Linked DNA regions of Aquitalea magnusonii. The protein of the gene in region 2 interacts with the protein of the main gene of each other region in a pairwise test. Links are inferred from orthologs where the notes say so. Each region holds a gene or a part of one and is shown on either strand. Other genes may lie near its edges.

What was found. The genes of interacting proteins can lie anywhere in the genome.
Region 1: the proteins of leuS (region 2) and ligA interact in binary tests that used the Escherichia coli proteins (3 or more experiments, as listed by UniProt). The link is inferred for Aquitalea magnusonii from one-to-one orthologs.

What each region holds. Positions count from the first base shown.
Region 1 is NZ_AP018823.1:4,817,179-4,825,578, forward strand. What follows is about bases 3,077-6,134. They hold ligA (NAD-dependent DNA ligase LigA), read right to left. Parts: upstream 5,790-6,134; coding sequence 3,363-5,789; downstream 3,077-3,362. Other genes in these bases: DLM_RS22760 (tetratricopeptide repeat protein), read right to left, coding at 3,077-3,352; DLM_RS22770 (cell division protein ZipA C-terminal FtsZ-binding domain-containing protein), read right to left, coding at 5,845-6,134. Outside these bases: DLM_RS22745 (amidase), read left to right, coding at 1-282; DLM_RS22750 (hypoxanthine-guanine phosphoribosyltransferase), read right to left, coding at 353-895; UTP--glucose-1-phosphate uridylyltransferase GalU, read right to left, coding at 962-1,831; more of DLM_RS22760, read right to left, coding at 1,913-3,076; more of DLM_RS22770, read right to left, coding at 6,135-7,032; GTP 3',8-cyclase MoaA, read right to left, coding at 7,130-8,104; DLM_RS22780 (MarR family winged helix-turn-helix transcriptional regulator), read left to right, coding at 8,357-8,400. UniProt on the Escherichia coli protein: DNA ligase that catalyzes the formation of phosphodiester linkages between 5'-phosphoryl and 3'-hydroxyl groups in double-stranded DNA using NAD as a coenzyme and as the energy source for the reaction.
Region 2 is NZ_AP018823.1:4,072,361-4,078,545, forward strand. Bases 143-3,301 are described here. They hold leuS (leucine--tRNA ligase), read right to left. Parts: upstream 2,962-3,301; coding sequence 343-2,961; downstream 143-342. Other genes in these bases: lptE (LPS assembly lipoprotein LptE), read right to left, coding at 143-236; pip (prolyl aminopeptidase), read right to left, coding at 3,252-3,301. Also shown: more of lptE, read right to left, coding at 1-142; more of pip, read right to left, coding at 3,302-4,193; DLM_RS19075 (EVE domain-containing protein), read right to left, coding at 4,246-4,704; DLM_RS23440 (hypothetical protein), read left to right, coding at 4,833-4,979; DLM_RS19080 (5-formyltetrahydrofolate cyclo-ligase), read right to left, coding at 5,021-5,641; DLM_RS19085 (cell division protein ZapA), read right to left, coding at 5,935-6,185.

The DNA.
Region 1 (8,400 bases), 750 kb from region 2 along the record:
TATCCTTTTGCCCTGGAACAGACCTGGCCGCGCATGATTGCCGGGCGTGCGATGAGCAGTTATCACCGCTGGATGGAAGTGGTGATTGGCCCGACCATGGCCGGGTTGCCGGTGATGAACGTACCTGCCGGTTTTGGCAGCAATGGTCTGCCGATGGGGCTGCAACTCATCGGACGACCACGGGCGGACAGCGCGGTATTGCAACTGGCGCATGCTTACGATCAACAACGGCGCTGGGTGCAAACCATTGTGCCGGATTTGTTGCCGACGGCTGCCCGCTAGACCGGCGGATGAAAAAACCGCGAGGGGCTGGGCCGCTCGCGGTTCATTTTGCCTGCCAATGGTGGGCGAATTATTTCAGGGCGTGAATGGCCGGCAGATTGCGCCAGGCACCGCGCACGTCCATGCCGTAACCAAACACGTAGCGATCCGGAACATCCAGACCAACGAAGTCAGCGGCAATCGGCTTTTCCTTGGAGATCAGCTTGTTGGCGAATACGCCGCTGTAGAACTCCTTGGCACCCATGCCCATTACCTTGTCGCGGATGGCGGCCATGGTATGGCCTTCGTCCAGGATATCGTCCAGCACCAGTACCACGCGGTCTTGTACATCTTCCTTCGGTGCCTGCTTCCATACCAACTCGCCACCGTGGGTCTTGTCGCCATAGCGCGAAACATGCACATAGTCGAAGTCCAGCGGGAAATTCAGCCGGGGCAGCAACTGGCCGGTGAATACCACGGCACCGCCCATGACGGACAGAACCAGCGGATAGGTTTCACCCAGTTTCTCGGTGATTTCCACCGCCATGCGATCGACGGCAGCGCTTACCTGTTCTGCGGTGAACAGAATGTCCGAGCTATTGATCAGTCCGCGAGCTTCGGCAATGTTGGGCATGTTGACTCCTCAGGAAAATGCAAACGCCGCTCCGTCGCTGGAGCGGCGTGATGGAAAATATCGGGTTCAGCCCTGCAGTTGTTGCAGGTAGGCTGAAAATTCTTCGGCTACTTCGTGGTGCTTCAAACCGTAGCTGACCGTAGCTTTAAGATAGCCCAGCTTGGAGCCGCAGTCGTAACGGGTGCCTTTGAAGGGCAGTGCCAGTACGGCTTCTTCCTTGAGCAGCGCGGCAATGCCGTCGGTCAGTTGGATTTCTCCACCGGCCCCCGGCGTGGTATTCAGCAATTTATCGAAGATGCGTGGCGTCAGGATGTAGCGACCCACCACGGCCAGGTTGGATGGGGCTAGGTCCGGGTGCGGCTTTTCCACGATGCTGACCACGCGCTGCTGGCCATGGCTATCTTTGTTTACTTCAACAATGCCATAAGAGCTGGTTTCTTCCCGTGCCACGGTTTCCACCCCCAGGATGGAGCTGTGGGTGGTGTCGAACAAGCTGACCATCTGCTCCATCGCACCCGGTTCACCATCAATCAGGTCATCGGCCAGAATCACGGCAAAGGGCTCATCTCCGACCACGGGGCGGGCGCACAGTACCGCATGCCCCAGGCCCAGTGCTTCAGTCTGGCGGATGTAGATGCAGCTGACCGATGGCGGAATGATGCCGCGGACGGTGTCCAGCAGTTTCTGCTTGTTCTTGTTTTCCAGTTCGGTTTCCAGCTCGTAGGCTTTGTCGAAATGGTCTTCGATTGAGCGCTTGTTACGGCCAGTGATGAAAATCAGCTCGGTGATGCCGGCGGCAATGGCTTCTTCCACTGCGTACTGAATCAGCGGCTTATCCACGACGGGCAGCATTTCTTTCGGACTGGCCTTGGTGGCCGGCAAAAAACGAGTGCCAAGTCCGGCAACCGGGAATACAGCTTTGCTGATTTTTTTCATCGTCGTAAAAAGTCTTCAATTGAAAATATTTCTGACTGGCGCGCATTCTATCCTGACTTGCGCGCCTCTCCAAACAACAACTCAATCCCGTGGCAACTGACGCAGCGTTTTTGCCACGCTGTCAATCAGTGGCGGCCAGTTACCTGGGGTTTCCTGGCGCCAGATGCGCATGCCGGCGTACCAGGGCGAGGTTTCGCCGCTGGCCATGAAAAAAGGGGCGCTTTCCGCCCGCATCAATACCCACACCGGCTTGCCCAGCGCGCCGGCAAGATGCACCACCGAGGTGTCTACGCTGACGACCAGATCCAGCTGATTCACGATGGCGGCAGTATCGGCAAAATCACCAATTGCCGGAGTGTATACCCTGCCTTGCAGTGCTGCAGGCAATGCACCCAACTGCAGGGAGACAAAATCGGCGGCTTGATTGTCCAACAAGGGCAGAAACGCGTCGAGCGGAATGGATTTGTTCTGGCGGCCATGGTCGGCAATGCCCACGCCCCAACTACCGGTTTCCCAGACAATGCCCACCCGCAGGCGGCCGGCCTGTCTGGCTGGCAAGCATTGCTCCTGCGCGGCACACAGTGTGGAATCGGCACGCAGATAGGGTTGGTCGGACAAGGTGTCCAGGGTGACATCCAGCCGTAGCGGCAAGGACATCAGCGGAATCTGCCAGTCGTGGGATGGCGGGGCATCTTCCAGCGGCACCAGGTCAATGCCTTCCAACTGCCCGAACAAGCGCAGGCAGGCCGTCTGGCAGGCCAGGGTGATGCGGGCGTCTGGGTGCTGCTGGCGCAACACGGGCAGGAAGCGTGCCATTTGCAGGGTATCGCCCAGTCCTTGTTCGGCCCACACCAGCAAGTGCTGCTCACCCAGCACTTGGCCTTGCCAGGCATGTTCGCGGTAGCGCGGCTGCATGATGGTGCGCCAGCGCTGTTCGTACAGCGGCCAGGCGGCGCGATACTCGCCCTGCAACAACAAGGCGACCGACAGGTTGAAAGCCAGGTAAGCATCGTCTGGCTGAAGTTCCAGGCCCTGCCGATACGCACTGACCGCCTCATCCAGCCGCAAGGCGCAGCTCAGGGCATTGCCCAGATTGTTCAGCCGTCCGCCACTGGGGCCGGCCAGTTGCAGGGCATTCTGGTGGCAGACCACGGCATCGTCATAGCGCAGCGCGTATTGCAGCACTACGCCCAGATTGCTCCAGGCCTCGGCATGCTGTGGCTCGGCCTGCAATACTTCCAGCAGCAGGTTCTCTGCCAGCGTCAGTTCGCCCAGCTCTTTCAACAGCACGGCCAGGTTGCATTTGATATTGCTGGACGAGGGATTGAGCGCGGCTGCCGCCAGATAATCTTCCAGTGCCTGCGGGTATTGTTTCAGTCGCATCCGGGCCGTGCCACGGTTGAACAATGCTTGCCAGTCCTGTGGATTGTGCTGCAGGCATTCGCTGAAGGCGGTAATGGCCTGTTCTTGCTGGTCTGCAGCCGCCAGGCGGTTGCCGCGGTCGAATGCCGTTTCGCGCATGATGTCCCTTTCAGTCCGCGGTTTGCTGCAACATGGCTTGCAGGCCGGCTTCATCCAGAATGGCAATGCCCAGCTCCTCGGCCTTGGCCAGCTTGCTGCCTGCTTCGGCACCAGCCACCACAAAGTGGGTCTTTTTCGATACGCTGCCCGCCACCTTGCCCCCCGCCGCCTCAATCAGCGCCTTGGCTGCATCGCGTGACAGCGTGGGCAGGGTGCCGGTGAGGACGAAGGTTTTGCCATCGAACAGCGGATGGGCGGCTGCCGTCTCGGATGGCAATTGCGCCAGAATCTGGTCGCGCAAGGCAGATAGTGCTTGCAGGCCACTGCGCTGGGTCGGGACATCCAGCCAGTCGGCCAGTGCGTTTACCACTTCTGCGGGCAGTTGCAACAGCAGCAACTGGCGGCGCTCCATGCGCGCCAGTTGCTCCAGCCCGCTGACTTGTGCGGCCAGTTGCTGGCTGCGTACCTCGGTCAGGCGCGGGATGTTCAGCCGCGCCAGCAGGACCGCGGGTTCCAGCCGCTCGGCCAGTTTGGCTGAGGGTGCATGCTCGTCTGCCGGGCTCACATACTGCAACAAGGCATCCAGTGCCGCGGCGTTGTTCTCTTCGACAAAGAAATCTGCCAGCGACTGGGCTACCACGGCACCAATGTCCGGCAGGGCGGCAAACAGCGCCGCCGGGGCGCGCCGGATCAGCGCCAGCGAGCCCAGCCAGTCGGCCAGCGTTTTGGCGGTGGATTCGCCGACATGGCGGATGCCCAGCGCAAACAGCAGCCGTGCCAGCGGCGGGGTACGGCTGGCGGCAATGCCGACCAGCAGGTTTTCTGCCCATTTGCTGGCGATCTTGCCATTCTTGACTGTTTCCGGCGTGACGCCATCGTCTTCATCGGCACGGCGTTTCATCTCTTGCAGATCATGCAGCGTCAGCCGGTACAAATCGGCCACGCTGTGTACATAGCCATACTCCACCAGCTTGTCGATGTAACGCTCACCCAGTCCGTCGATATCCATCATGCGACGGCCAGCAAAGTGCTGGATGGCCTGGCTGCGCTGGGCGCGACAGGATAAGCCGCCTGAGCAGCGGGCAATGGCTTCCCCTTCTTCCCGCACCACATGGCTGCCACAAACCGGGCAGTGTGTGGGCAAGCGATAGGCTGGGTATTGTGCTTCTTCGCCCTGGCTGAACAGATCGCCACCTGCGGCTGGCTGCATGGGACGCCGCTCCAGTACCACGGACACCACTTCCGGGATCACATCGCCGGCACGGCGCACGATGACGGTGTCGCCAACACGCACATCCTTGCGGCGTACTTCATCTTCATTGTGCAAGGTGGCATTGGTGACGGTGACGCCACCGACAAATACAGGCTGCAGGCGGGCCACCGGGGTGATGGCACCGGTGCGGCCTACTTGTTCTTCGATGGCTTCCACCAGCGTCAGCGCTTCTTCTGCGGGGAATTTGTGGGCGATGGCCCAACGCGGGGCGCGCGAGACAAAGCCCAGCTCTTGCTGCAGAGCGCGATTGTTGACTTTGTAAACCACGCCATCGATTTCGAAGGGGAGTCCTGGACGCCGTTGCAGCACGGTTTCGTAATAGCTGGCAAGTCCGCTGGCCCCTTGCACTACCGGGCGCAAGTCTGCTTCCACGACCGGGAAGCCCAATTGTTGCAGCCATTCCATCTCCGCAGCATGCGTGGCAGGCCAGCTTGCTCCTTCCACCTGTGCGATGGCGTAGGCGTAAAAAGACAGCCGGCGCTGTGCGGTAATGCGTGAATCAAGCTGGCGCAGGCTGCCGGCGGCGGCATTGCGCGGGTTGGCGAAGGTTTTGTCGCCGCGCGCCACTTGCTCGGCATTCAGGCGTTCAAAATCGCTCTTGAGCATCAGGACCTCGCCACGCACTTCCAGCACGGCAGGCGGATTGGCCAGCGTCAGGCTCAGCGGGATGGCATGGATGGTGCGGATGTTGTCCGTCACGTTCTCGCCGGTAATGCCATCACCGCGGGTCGCCGCCTGCTCCAGCACGCCATCGCGGTACAGCAGGCTGATAGCTAGGCCATCGAATTTGGGTTCTGTGGCATAGGCGATGTCGGCTTCGTCCAGTTCGCGGCGGATACGCTCGTCAAACTGGATCAATTCCGCATGGCGCAAGTCAAAGTCATCCACCTGCATGTCGGAGAAGGCATTGCCCAGCGATAGCATCGGGACACGGTGGGTGAGCTGGCTGAATTCCGGCAGGGGTTTGCCGCCTACCCGCAAGGTGGGGGAGTCCGGGGTTTTCAGTTGCGGATATTGTTCTTCCAGTTGCTGTAATTCACGGAACAGCCTGTCGTATTCGGCATCCGGTACGCTGGGGGTATCCAGCACGTAGTATTCGTGTCCGTAGCGGTTTAGCAACTGGCGTAGCTGGCTGGCGCGGGAGGCAAGGTCGTGGGTGCTCATCAGATGATCTCAAACAGAAAAAGGCCGGCATGTGCCGGCCTGTGTGCAGCGAGTGTCAGGCAAACAGCCTGAGTGCGGCAACACTGCCGGGGGCAATGCCCCGGTCATCCATGCTGCTGTAAATATGCACCAACTGGTCGCGGATGCGCGACAGTCCCACATCGGACAGCACGCGACGGTTGTCATCCACCAGTTGGGCGTCAAATTCCACCGCCAGTTGCTTGGCAAACAGGACGGCGCGGTCGAACACCTCCACGCCACCGGCCACGCGCGGCACATCGAACAATAGCGTCAGCGCCGGGAAGGACTTGTCCAGCAGGGTGTGGAAGGTAAAGGGCATCTGGTCGGCGGCCATCAGCGAATACAGGGTATTGCCAGAGTCTGCCAGATAATGGAAGGCACCATCCGGCTCCAGTTGCAGGCCGCCGGCCTCGACGAAGCTGCGCAGACGGGTGCCTTCTACGGCAACACGCGGCACCACATTGATGCCGATCAGCACGTCCACATCGGCGCAGAACCGGTCCAGCTCACGGGCTGCCACCAGTTTTTGCTGGCGCTGCGGAAAGCTGACCGCAGCATCGTGTTCTTCAGCAAAGTGCGACACCTGCTGGCAGAAACCGGCCAGTTCCTGCTCGGTGACCGAACCGCTGCGGTCCACCATCTGCATGCCGATGTTAATCTGTTTGTAGCGCGTTCCCGGTACGGCTTCTGCCGGTTTCCACAAGCCTTTTTCGGTGCGACCAATGATGTGGGTGCGCTTGCCGACATTAAAGCGCGGCATGGCGGCCAGTTCGTGCGGCTCGTGGAAAACCACCTCGGCGATGAAGTCCAGCGAGGGATCAAGCAGGGCGGCGACCAGGGCCTGGTGATCGGCGGATTCGAACGGATTGCTGTCCTCATCCTCGCGCGGTGGCAGGGGCATGGGCTCCGGGATTGGTGCCGGGCGCTCAACCGGAGGCGGCATGGTCAGCGTGGTGTCTTCCGGAATTTCCGGCTCGAATGGCTCATCGTCGTAGCCGGCGGGCACATGGGTGCTGTCTGCCAGCACAGGCTCCATCCGGTCATGGCGCGCACCATCCCGCACATTGTTTTTGGGTACGTTCAGCAATACGTCGTCATGAGGGCGTGCGAAAGCCTGACTGGTTTTCTTGCGAAAGCGCCACTCTTGAAAAACATTGAACCCGAACACCAGGGCGATCACTGCCACGCCCAATATCAGTACACCGATCTGCAATTCGCTCATTAGGCCGTCCGCGTTAAGGCGAATAATTTGCCAATAGTATAACGAAAGCGGGCTGTTGCAGGCTATCGCTGGCGCAAAGTCGCTGCATTTGAGCGCATTAGCCGCCTGTCATCGACATGATACGGATGAGTTTGCCCGGTTTCTCGCGAAATTCGTGTCGTTCCGGCTTGAGTTCGATGGCGCTGCGGATTGCCATTTCCAGTTGCTCATCACTGATGCCGGCCCGTAACAAGGGGCGCAGTTCAAAACGCTCCTCCTGGCCCAGACACATGTACAGCGTGCCGTCCACGGACAGGCGGACACGGTTGCAGCTGGCACAGAAATGCTGTGAGATCGGCGTGATCAGTCCCAGTGTGAAGCTGCCATCCACACTGCGCCAGTAGCGTGCCGGGCCACCGCCCAGTTCACTGTGCTGTGGCAACAGACCAAAGCGCTGGCGTAATTGTTCCAGTACGGGCTGTAAATCCAGAAAGCCGGTATTGCGGCCGCTCTCACCCATGGGCATGGCTTCGATCAGGCGCAGGATGAAGCCGTTTTCAATGCAGAAAGCCACCATGGTTTCAATGTCGGTCTCATTGACATCTTTCATGGCCACCATATTGATCTTGATGGGTGCCAGCCCAGCAGCGCGTGCGGCCTGCAGGCCGGCCATGACTTGCGGCAGACTGTCGCGACCGGTAATGCTGTTGACGCACTCGCGGCGCAGGGAATCCAGGCTGACATTCACCCGTTTTACCCCGGCGGCCTGCAGTGCGACGGCGTGCCGTGCCAACTGGGTGGCGTTGGTGCTGAGTGAAAGGTCCTCAAGGCCGGGCAGGGCCGAGAGTCTGGCGGCCAGTTGGGGCAGGTTGCGACGCAGCAAGGGTTCGCCGCCGGTCAGGCGGACCCGGCGGGTTCCCAGCCGGGCAAAGGCGGCAACCACCCGTTCGATTTCATCGAAGGTCAGCCAGTTTTCCGGTTCTTCGAAGTCCTTGAAGCCCTTGGGGATGCAGTAGCTGCAGCGCAGGTCGCAACGGTCCGTCACCGACAGACGGAGATAGTCGATGCTGCGGCCAAAGCGATCCTGCAGGATATTCATGGTGGGCAACCGGATTGAAGACGCGAAGGTCCTGTTATGGGGAGATGGATAGTGTTCAGAATAGCGTCAATTCACGTTTCCTGACAGATAGCAGGAATTATTTTCGTTTGTGCGAGTCAACTGCGTTTCCTCCTGTGTCATGGCAGACTTGTGGACTTTTTGTTGGTGAATACGAGAACTGTTCTCGTATGACTTGCCATATTGTTCTAACGCGAACTATACTTGTTCGAACAAAAGGTTGACGTAATGAGTCATGCAAAAAAGGAGCTGTCCCTGTCGGTCATTCGCGA
Region 2 (6,185 bases):
CTCAACACACTGAGCACCGCCTCGGCCTGCTTGGGCGCGCTCAACAGCACCAGCTTTTCATTACGCGCCAACGTTTCATGCAGGATGGGTCCCAGTTTGCTGCTGCCCTCTTCCACATAGACGCTGTTAAATGGCAGCGGGCGGCTGCTGCCACCCATGCCCTTCAGGTGAAAACCGCAAGCGCTGAGCAGGAACACCAGGCTGGCCAGTGCCAGTCCGTGCAGGATTCGGTTCATGCCTGTTCTCCGTAACAGGAGCCGGTCAGGCCCAGCCCCGCCCAAGCGGGGAGGATAAGCTGACCGGCAGGATTGGTAGCCCGCCCCGTGCAGGGCGGGCCGGGGTTTACACGACGATGTTCACCAGACGACCCGGCACCACGATGATCTTCTTGGCCGATTTGCCTTCCATGAACTTCTGCACGTTTTCATGGGCCAAGGCGGTGGCTTCAATCACATCCTTGGCCGCATCGGCTGCCACAGTGATGCTGCCACGCAGCTTGCCGGCCACCTGTACCATCATTTCGATTTCGCTCTTCACCAGCGCGGCCTCGTCCACCTTGGGCCAGGCTTGTTGCAGCAGCTCGCTGCCCGGCTGCAACACCGACCAGATGGCATCGGTGATGTGCGGCACGATGGGCGACAGCAGCAGGGTGACGCTTTCCAGCACTTCCTGTGCCACGGCACGGCCGGCGGCATCGCTGCGGTCGGTCTTGTCGTAGGTGTTCAGCAGTTCCATCACTGCGGCAATGGCGGTGTTGAACTGCTGGCGACGGCCATAGTCGTCGGCCACTTTCTGGATGGTGCTGTGCAGCTTGAAGCGCAGTTCCTTCTGGCTGGCATTCAGCTCGCCACCGGCATAAGCGGCCACCACACCGGCGTCGGCATGTTCCTTGGCCAGTTTCCACAGGCGCTTGAGGAAGCGGAAGGCACCTTCCACACCAGCGTCGGACCATTCCAGGCTTTGCTCCGGCGGGGCGGCAAACATCATGAACAGGCGCGCGGTATCGGCACCGTATTTCTCGATGAATTCCTGCGGGTCCACGCCGTTGTTCTTGGACTTGGACATTTTCTCCACGCCGCCCACCACCACCGGCAGGCCATCCACACGATGGGTGGCACCGGTAATCTTGCCCTTGGCGTCACGTTCCAGCACCACGTCTTGCGGGGCGATCCAGTCCTTGCTGCCGTTGGGCAGCTCGCGGTAGAAGGTTTCGCAGATAACCATGCCCTGGGTCAGCAGGCTCTTGAACGGCTCGTCGCTGGATACCAGGCCTTCGTCACGCATCAGCTTGTGGAAGAAACGTGCGTACAACAGGTGCAAGATGGCGTGTTCGATACCACCGACGTATTGGTCCACTTGCAGCCAGTAATCAGCCGCTGCCTTGTCCAGCATGGCGGTGTCGCACTTGGGGCTGGCGTAGCGGGCGTAGTACCAGCTGGATTCCACAAAGGTATCCATGGTGTCGGTTTCGCGCTTGGCGGCACCGCCACACTTGGGGCAACTGGTTTCGTAGAATTCCGGCATTCTGGCCAGCGGCGAACCGGCACCGTCCGGAATCACGTTTTCCGGCAGCACCACCGGCAGGTCTTTTTCCGGCACCGGCACATCGCCGCAAGTCGGGCAATGGATGATGGGAATCGGGCAACCCCAGTAACGCTGACGGGAGATGCCCCAGTCGCGCAGGCGGTACTGGGTTTTCTTCTGACCGGCAGCCTTGGCTTCCAGATCACCGACGATGGCATCAAAGGCCTCGCTGAACGACTTGCCGTCGTACTTGCCGCTGTTGACGGTGCGTACGCTGTCGTCCTTGGCGGCATACCAGTCCTGCCAGTTGCTGGCGTCGAAATCGTTGTCGCCAGCCACCTTGGCATACACTTGCAGCAACGGCAGGCGGTATTTGTTGGCAAATTCGAAGTCGCGCTCGTCATGCGCCGGCACGGCCATCACCGCGCCTTCGCCATAACCCCACAGCACATAGTTGGCTACCCACACCGGCAGCTTGGCACCGGTCAGCGGATGGATGACGAACAGGCCGGTGTCCATGCCCTTCTTTTCCATCTTGGCCACGTCGGCCTCGGCCACGGAGCCTGCCTTGCATTCGGCGATGAAAGCCTGCAAGGCCGGATTATTGGCCGCGGCCTGGGTGGCCAGCGGGTGTTCCGCCGCCACGGCAACGTAAGTTGCGCCCATCAGGGTATCCGGACGGGTGGTGTACACCTTCAGTTCGCCGCCATGGCCGATGCTGTCCTGGTCGTAGGCAAACACCACGTCGGAGCCGTGGCTCTTGCCGATCCAGTTTTTCTGCATGGTCTTGACCTGTTCCGGCCAGCCATCCAGCGTATCCAGGCTGGTAAGCAGTTCGTCGGCATACTTGGTGATGGCGAAGTAGTACATCGGAATTTCGCGCTTTTCCACCACGGCACCAGAGCGCCAGCCACGGCCGTCCACCACTTGCTCGTTGGCCAGTACGGTCTGGTCCACCGGGTCCCAGTTCACCACGCCGTTTTTCTTGTAGATCACGCCTTTTTCAAACAGGCGGGTAAACAGCCACTGCTCCCAGCGGTAGTAGTCCGGCTTGCAGGTGGCCAGCTCGCGCTCCCAGTCCAGGGCAAAGCCCAGGCTGTCCAGCTGCGTCTTCATGTAGTCGATGTTGGCATAGGTCCAGGCCGCCGGAGCGCCACCGTTTTTCATGGCGGCGTTTTCGGCCGGCAGACCGAAGGCGTCCCAGCCCATCGGTTGCAACACGTTAAAGCCTTGCAGGCGCTTGAAGCGGGCCAGTACGTCGGTAATGGTGTAGTTGCGCACATGGCCCATGTGCAGCTTGCCGGACGGATAGGGGAACATCGACAGGGCGTAGTACTTGGGGCGGCTGGCGTCTTCGACGGCCTTGAAGGCGGCAGTGCGCTGCCATTTTTGTTGCGCTGCGGCTTCGACTTCGCGCGGGCTGTAGGTTTCTTGCATGGTGATCTTTGTCTGGAATGGCTTGAAAACAAAAGGGCGGACTGCCCAAGTCCCCGCCTGGCAGGGCAGCTTGGGCAGTCCGTCGCAAATTCAATCGGCCCATTATAGCGGCCAGAGGGCCTTGCCGATAAGAGCCGCACAAAAACAAAAGCTTGGCTGCAGACGGCATCAACGCCATCCCGGCAAGCAGAAAGCCGCGGCAGCGGCAAGCTGCGGGCATGTCAGGGGCCGGTTTGGCGGGTAATGGCCGGCAATGTTTGCATCAATTTACGGCAGCGAGGACTACAGACTCAGTCCACCCGGTGTTTGAAGGACTCTAACTGCTGCATCAGTACGCTCAGAATGCCGTCTTCCCACAGCGAATGGCCAGCCACCTCCACCAGATGGAACGCCGCCTCCGGCCAGTGCTGCGCCAGCTCACAGGCGGTCACCGGCGGACAGACCAGATCGTAACGGCCCTGCACAATAACCGCTGGCAAATGACGAATGCGCTCCACCTGCTGCAACAACTGCCCCTCGGGCAGGAAGATGTGGTTGACGAAATAATGAGCCTCAAGCCGCGCCAGCGACAGGGCAACATACTCGCTGCTGGCGCGGGCGATGGCTTCGGGGCGCTGTCGGATCGCCACGCACGCCGCCTCGTAACGCCCCCAACTGCGGCATGCCGGCAAGTGTACTGCCGGATCCGGGTCACACAGGCGGCGGTAATATGCCTGCAGCAGGTCCTGCCGCTCGTCCTGCGGGATAGGCGCGACAAAACGCTGCCATTCCTCCGGGTAGAACTGGCCCATCCCGTGGAGGAACCAGTCGATTTCACTCTGCCGTCCCAGGAAGATGCCACGCAGGATCAGGCCCTGCACCCGTTGTGGATGCGCCTGGGCATAAGCCAGCGCCAGCGTGCTGCCCCAGGAGCCACCGAACACCAACCAGCGTTCTATGCCCAAATGCACGCGCAGGCGTTCGATATCCGCCACCAGGTGCAAGGTGGTGTTGTCGCGCAGCTCGCCACGCGGCACCGAGCGGCCACTGCCGCGCTGGTCAAACAGCACGGCCCGATAAAAACCCGGATCAAACAACTGGCGGCTGGCTGGCGCACAGCCATCGCCAGGGCCTCCATGCAGGTAGAGTACCGGCTGGCCATCGGGCCGGCCGCATTGCTCCCAGTACATCTGGTGCAGCGCATCCAGCGGCAACATACCGCTGGCGTAGGGCGTAATCGGCGGATAGAGCATCAGCATCCTTGTCAGATTGGCATGGGAGCAAACTGCGGCGGCAGGGCCGGGTTCAGCACAGTTGGCTGGTGATGTAATCCCACTCGGCCTGCGTCACGGGTGTGATCGATAGCCGATTGCCGCGCTTGAGCACCAGCATCTGCTCCAGCGGCGGATGCTGACGCAGCAAGGCGGAGCTCAGCAGCGGGGTCTTGCGCACGAAACGCACATCCACACACTGCCAGCGCGGGGCATCAGGCCTCGAGCGGGCATCGAAATACGGACTGGCCGGATCAAACTGGCTGGAGTCGGCATGCGCCGGCCCCACCACCTCGGCCAGCCCGGCAATGCCTGGCTCGGCACAGCCGGAATGCCAGAACAGTACGCCATCACCCGGCTGCATCTGGTCTCGCATGAAGTTGCGCGCCTGGTAATTACGCACCCCGGTCCACTCGAATGCCCGCTCGGGGGCTGCCATCAGGTCGTCAATCGATGTCTCGTCCGGTTCGGACTTCATCAGCCAATAGCGCATGGGAAATGTCTGTTAATGAATGGAAGCTTGGCTTAACAATTTACGCCATCTTGCGGCGACTGTGCTCGATTATGCTTGGAAGCAGATAAACACCTTGGCCGTCAGGCCCTTGTTCACCGGAGAAAATCATGAAAAGCCTGTTGATTGGCGTCTTGCTGGCCAGTGCATTGAGCGCCTGCGTGGTGGTACCACCACGGGTTGCCTATCGACCAGAAGTCGTTGTCCCGGTGGTTGTCGTCCCGGCCTATGGCTATGGTCACCACTGGGGTCACTAAACCGCCTCCGGCAGCATGCGCACTACCCGGCACAGCCTCCGTCAGGAGGCTTTGGCACCCTGGTCACGGGCAAAACGATGCAGGCCGGATTCGGTCAGCAGATAATCCAGCTGTACATCCCAGGCTTCACGCGGCACCTGCGGCACCCGCTGGCAATCGTAAGCCACGCCCACCAGCAAGGGCTTGCCGTAACGGCGTGACCGCTGCCGGAAGGCCAGGCTGCTGTCGTAAAAGCCACCGCCCTGCCCCATGCGATAGCCGTCTTCATCCACCGCCAGCAATGGCACTAGCAAAACATCCAGTTTTTCTGCCCGCAAGCAGGGGCCATCAAACTCCACGATGCCGTAGCGCGCATGCCGGTACCAGCTTCCACTGGCGGTCAGCCGCGAGAACCACATGCGCCGGCCACGGGCGGGAATCTGCGGCAGCCATACGCTGGCACCACGCTGCAGGGCGGTACTGAGCAGGATTTCCACATCCAGCTCCGAGCCTGCCGCCAGATAGCCACCAATACGCCGTCCACGTTGCAGCAAACGATTGGCATGGCGCGCCACCGCGCGCATGGCCTGTGCGCGGTAGGCAGGCGTCAAGGCCATGCGCTGACGACGCACGGCCTTGCGCAGGGCAATCTTGTCGGTGACGGCAGTGTCGGGAGTGGGCATGGCGCAAGCCTGACAATGAAAAACAAATGAAAACGACCCGGAGCAAGATGCGCCGGGTCGTGGAAGGGAGACCCCCGCGAGTGTCGTTTGGGCATAATTCGCTTGTACCCTGTTTCCAGGGGGGGCCACCTGCCAGCCACTTCGGGCGCATCCGCAAGGGACGCGACACACCTGTGACTCACGCTGGCGGCCAGAAGCGAACGCATTGGTACAAAGGAATTGTTAGCCTTCACGAACACCGCAGGGGATAAGCTGATCTGGGTGTCTGCCAGTTCCTGCCTGAGCGTAAGAAATCAGAACAGGGCTTGCTGGCTTTCGCGTAGCGCCGTATCGGCTGCTTCGCTCATATTGCGTATTTTACGCTGGAACGAGGCCATTTCCAAGCCCTCTCCCACTTTGGTGCGTAACAAATCGTGTGCAATGTTCAGTGCCGCCATGATGGCAATCTTGTCGGCATCCATCACCTTGCCGTGCTGCTGGATCAAATCGACCTTGCCTTGCAGCAGGCGCACCGCCTCCAGCAGGGTTTCACGCTCGTCCGTCG